Regions from separate parts of the Streptomyces marincola genome, predicted to be linked through region 1. Evidence: riboswitches for the same ligand, from Rfam matches in the RefSeq annotation. Region 1 holds a riboswitch; the other holds the start of a gene.
What was found. Region 1 has a riboswitch for S-adenosylmethionine ahead of thrC (threonine synthase). Riboswitches for the same ligand answer to the same signal wherever they lie in the genome.
Positions count from the first base shown of each region.

Region 2: linked by a shared signal. The riboswitch ahead of LC193_RS02860 (aminotransferase class V-fold PLP-dependent enzyme) and the one ahead of thrC (threonine synthase) in region 1 are both predicted to bind S-adenosylmethionine.

Region 1 is NZ_CP084541.1:2,982,135-2,984,329, forward strand. Features, by position in the region: gene thrC (threonine synthase) at 1-811, opposite strand, end outside; SAM riboswitch class I at 828-967, opposite strand; gene LC193_RS12695 (glucosyl-3-phosphoglycerate synthase) at 1,193-2,158, shown strand.
Region 2 is NZ_CP084541.1:686,552-688,746, reverse strand. Features, by position in the region: gene LC193_RS02860 (aminotransferase class V-fold PLP-dependent enzyme) at 1-926, opposite strand, end outside; SAM riboswitch class IV at 944-1,063, opposite strand; gene LC193_RS02855 (hypothetical protein) at 1,254-1,589, shown strand; gene LC193_RS02850 (alpha/beta fold hydrolase) at 1,643-2,195, opposite strand, start outside.

The DNA of each region.
Region 1 (2,195 bases):
GCCGCCAGCCGAGCTGCTCGCAGATCTCGTACGCGAGGGTCTTGGAGCCCTCGGCGTAGTAGGGGCGCAGGTTCACGTTCACGAACCCCCAGCCCTCGCCCGCCGGGTCGCCGATCAGTTCGCTACAGAAACGGTTCACCTCGTCGTAGGTGCCCTCGATCCCGACGACGTCCCCGCCGTAGACGGAGGCCATCACGACCTTGCCCTGCTCCAGGTCGTGCGGGATGAAGACGCACGAGCGCAGCCCGGCGCGGGCGGCGGCGGCGCCCACGGCGCCGGCCAGGTTGCCCGTCGAGGAGCAGGAGAGCGTGGTGAAGCCGAAGGCGCGGGCGGCCTCGACGGCGTTCGCGACGACCCGGTCCTTGAAGGAGTGCGTCGGGTTCCCCGAGTCGTCCTTGAGGTACAGGCCGCCGGTGACGCCCAGCTCGGCGGCGAGCCGGTCGGCCTTGATCAGCTGGGTCCAGCCCGGGTTCAGGTTGGGCTTGTCCGCGACGTCGGCGGGCACCGGCAGCAGCGGCGCGTAGCGCCAGATGCTCGCGGGGCCGGACTCGATCCGGCGGCGGAGCGCCTCGGGGTCGCCGAGCGGCAGGTCGTAGGCGATCTCCAGGGGTCCGAAACAGGACGTACAGGCGAACGCCGGGGTGAGCGGGAAGCGCTCCCCGCACTCGCGGCAGGAGAGCGCGGCGGCGGGGCCGAGATCGACGGCGGGGGCGCCGTTCTCGGCTGCGGGGGTGTGGTCGCGGGGTGCGGTGTCGGTCGCGTGGCTGCCGGTGGCGCTGTGTGCGGGACCGGATGCTGTCGGCACGGACATGGGTACGAGGCCCTTCTCCTCATCTTCCCCGCGACGTATCTCGCCGCGGGACGGAATTGGCACCTTCCCCACCGGTGACCTCGTGTACGTCACGAGACCGGCGGAAGGGTTGCCGGGGCTTCTACGGGCCGTTCCCTCTGCCCCTCTGGATGAGCGGTGTGCAGTTGTCGGCATCAGGGTCCCGATATGCGGAGGACACCTGCGCTGTCCGAGACTGTAACGGACGTCCCCGACAATGGCCCGGGCCGTCCGATCCGCGAGACACGCGGGAGACCACGAGAAAGCTCAAGAAACCTGCCCCAGCGGGTTCGGACCCCGCCAGTAAGGGGCAGATACGGCCATACAGGTTAAATGTGGCCGAACGCGACAGGAGCGACATTCGTGCTGGAAGAGGCAGAGGAGTGGCTGGCCCGCCGGTCCTGGGACGCCGCTGACCGCTCACCGGCGCAGCTGTTGCACGCGAAGCGGGCAGCAGGCGCGGCGGGGAGTGTCAGCGTGGTACTCCCCGCACTGAACGAGGAAGCGACCGTCGGGACGATCGTCGAGACGCTGCGGCGCGACCTGATGGACGACCTGCCACTGATCGACGAGCTGATGGTGGTGGACTCGGGGTCCACCGACCGGACCTCGGAGGTCGCCGCGGCGGCCGGGGCCAAGGTCGTGCACCGCGACGAGATACTCCCGCGCGTCCCGGCCGTCCCCGGCAAGGGCGAGGTGCTGTGGCGGTCCCTGCTGGCCACGAGCGGCGAGATCGTCTGTTTCGTCGACGCGGACCTGCGGGACTTCGACTCGCGGTTCGTCTCCGGCATCCTCGGGCCGCTGCTCACCGAGCCCGGCGTCCAGATGGTCAAGGCGATGTACGACCGCCCGCTCGGCGACAACCCCTCGGGCGCCCGCGAGGGCGGTCGCGTCACCGAACTGGTCGCCCGCCCCCTGCTCAACCTGCACTGGCCCCTGCTGGCCGGCGTGGTCCAGCCGCTCGGCGGCGAGTACGCGGCGCGGCGCTCGCTGCTTGAGCAGCTGCCGTTCCCCGTCGGGTACGGCGTGGAGCTGGGCATGCTCATCGACACGCTGAACCTGGCGGGCCTCGACGCCCTCGGCCAGGTCGACGTGGGCGTGCGCAAGCACCGGCACCAGGACGGCCAGGCGCTCGGCCGCATGGCCACGGCCATCATGCGCACCGCGCAGAGCCGCCTGCCGGGCACGGTGATGCCGATCCGCCTCGGCCTGACGCAGTTCGAACGCACCGACGAGGGCGGTTTCCGGGCCCTGACTCACCCGATCAACGCAGAGGAGCGCCCCCCGATGGCCACCATCCCCGAATACGCGGCGCGGCGGGCCGCGTAGCCCCCCGAGCGACCCGGTTCCGCCCGCCGCACCGCGC
Region 2 (2,195 bases), 2.3 Mb from region 1:
GCCAGGGCGCCGCACGCGGAGGCCACGGCGCGGACGCCGATCACGTTGGGCGAGCCGGCCTCGTGCCGCGCCGCGCCCCGCGCCCACTCCACCTCGACGCCGCCCGCCGTGCCGCGCGCGACCACCCGGGTCGCGCCGCCGCCCGCGAGGTACGGTTCCGCCTCGTCCAGCCAGTCGGCGCGCCCGGCCAGCACCCCGGTGCCGAACGGCGCGTACAGCTTGTGCCCGGAGAACGCCACCCAGTCGACGCCCAGGGCGGCGACGTCCACCGGGCGGTGGGGCACGAGCTGCGCCGCGTCCAGCACGACGCGCGCCCCGTGCCGGTGCGCCACGGCCGCGAGTTCACGCACCGGCCACAGCTCCCCGGTCACGTTCGACGCCCCGGTGACGCACAGCAGTTTCGGCACCCCCGCGGGGGCCGAGGCCAACGCATCCCCGGCCGTGCGCACCGCCGCGTCCGGCGAGCGCGGCGCGGCCAGGAACGTGACCTGGTGGCGGCGCCACGGCAGCAGCGCCGCGTGGTGCTCCGTCTCGAACACGAACACCCGCGTGCCGGCGGGCAGCGCGGCGGCCAGCAGGTTCAGCGAGTCGGTCGTGGACCGGGTGAACACCACCCGGTCCGCCGCGCGGCAGCCGAGGAACGCGGCCACCTCGGCCCGGCTGCGTTCGAACAGGTCCGTGGCGCGCTGCGACAGGTGTCCCGCGCCCCGGTGCACGCTGGCGTACAGCGGCGCGAACTCCGCCACGTCCGCCCAGACCGAGCGCAGGGCGGGGGCGCTCGCCGCGTAGTCGAGCGCCGCGTACTCCACCTCTCCGCCGGTGGTCAGCGGGACCCGCACGCCCTCGCCGAGCACGGGCAGGACCGGGCCGACGGGTCCCGGCGGCCCGGAGCACAGCGAGGAACGACCGGAGGACACAGTGGTCATGGCGCAACAGCTCCCACAATCCGCGCTTGCCGCGGACCTTGCTGCCCGCGGCCCGGTCATCACCCGGGAGCACCCCGCCACGGAAGGAGGGTTGCCGGACAGCGGACCGGGGTCCATGCGTGCTGTCACTCGTGACCTTGCGGGTGATTGTGCCACACGGCCGTGCCGCGCGCCTCACTCGGTCGTGCGACATGAACCACACGAACGAAGTACCCGCCGCATGGCGGCTGTTGGCCCGGGTAGCGAGGGCGGTGATCAGTGGCGCCGATGGGAGCGCCACGCCGCAGCCGCTGCCCCGGGGCAGCGCTGTCCACCCGAGAGGACACCATGCGTATTCGACACGTCGCGGGCGCCCTGGCCGCCGCCGCCCTCATCGCCGTCACGGGGCCCGGCGGCACCGCGCAGGCACAGACCGGGGAGTTGAGGTTCCACACGGTCGGCGGCAACCAGGGCACGGTCGACCTGCCGGAGCCCTACCTGTGCTACCCGCTCGGCGACCCGGAGGAGCCCGCGATCGGCGGCTTCAACGCGACGGTGTTCACCGCCCGCCTGTACGGCGACGGCTCCTGCACCTACGCGCTGCCGCGTGACATCCAGTCGGGCAAGGGCTTCGAGACCCAGGGCGCGGGCAGCGTCAAGTTCTTCCCGTCCAGGGCGGCCTGAAGCCCGTCCGGGCCGCCCCCCGCCGCGGGGGGCGGTCCGGCGCGCCGCCCGGATCACCTGGCGGCGCAGGCCAGTTCGCCCACGGGGCGCCCGGAGAAGAAGTCGTCGAGCAGCCGGACGAACTCAAGCGGGCGCTCCAGCCACATCAGGTGGCCCGCGTCCGGCACCGTCATGAACACGGCGTCCGGCAGCATGTCGGCCACCCGCTGCCCCGTCTCGGGCGGTGTGCACAGGTCGAGTTCGCCCGCGAGCACCAGCGTCGGCACGTGGTGCCCACCGGAGCGCAGCCGCGGATGGGCGAGCACCCGCGCCGAGTTCTCCGCGTACCGGGCGGCGGCCTCGGCCGTCAGCCCGCCGAACTGCGCGCGCAGCATCTCCGTGAGCGCGTCGTTGCGCCCGTCCGCGACGCCCGCGCGGGTCCGCGGAGCCAGCAGCGACACCATCACCTCGGTGAACTCCACCGTCCTGCCCGCCGCGAGCAGTTCGACCGTGCGCTGGTGCGTGGCCCTCGCGTGCGCGGGAGCGCCGTCGAACGCGCCGCTGAGCACCATCCGCGCGACCCGGCCCTGGCACCGCTGCGCCAGGCAGTAGGCCACGAGCGACCCG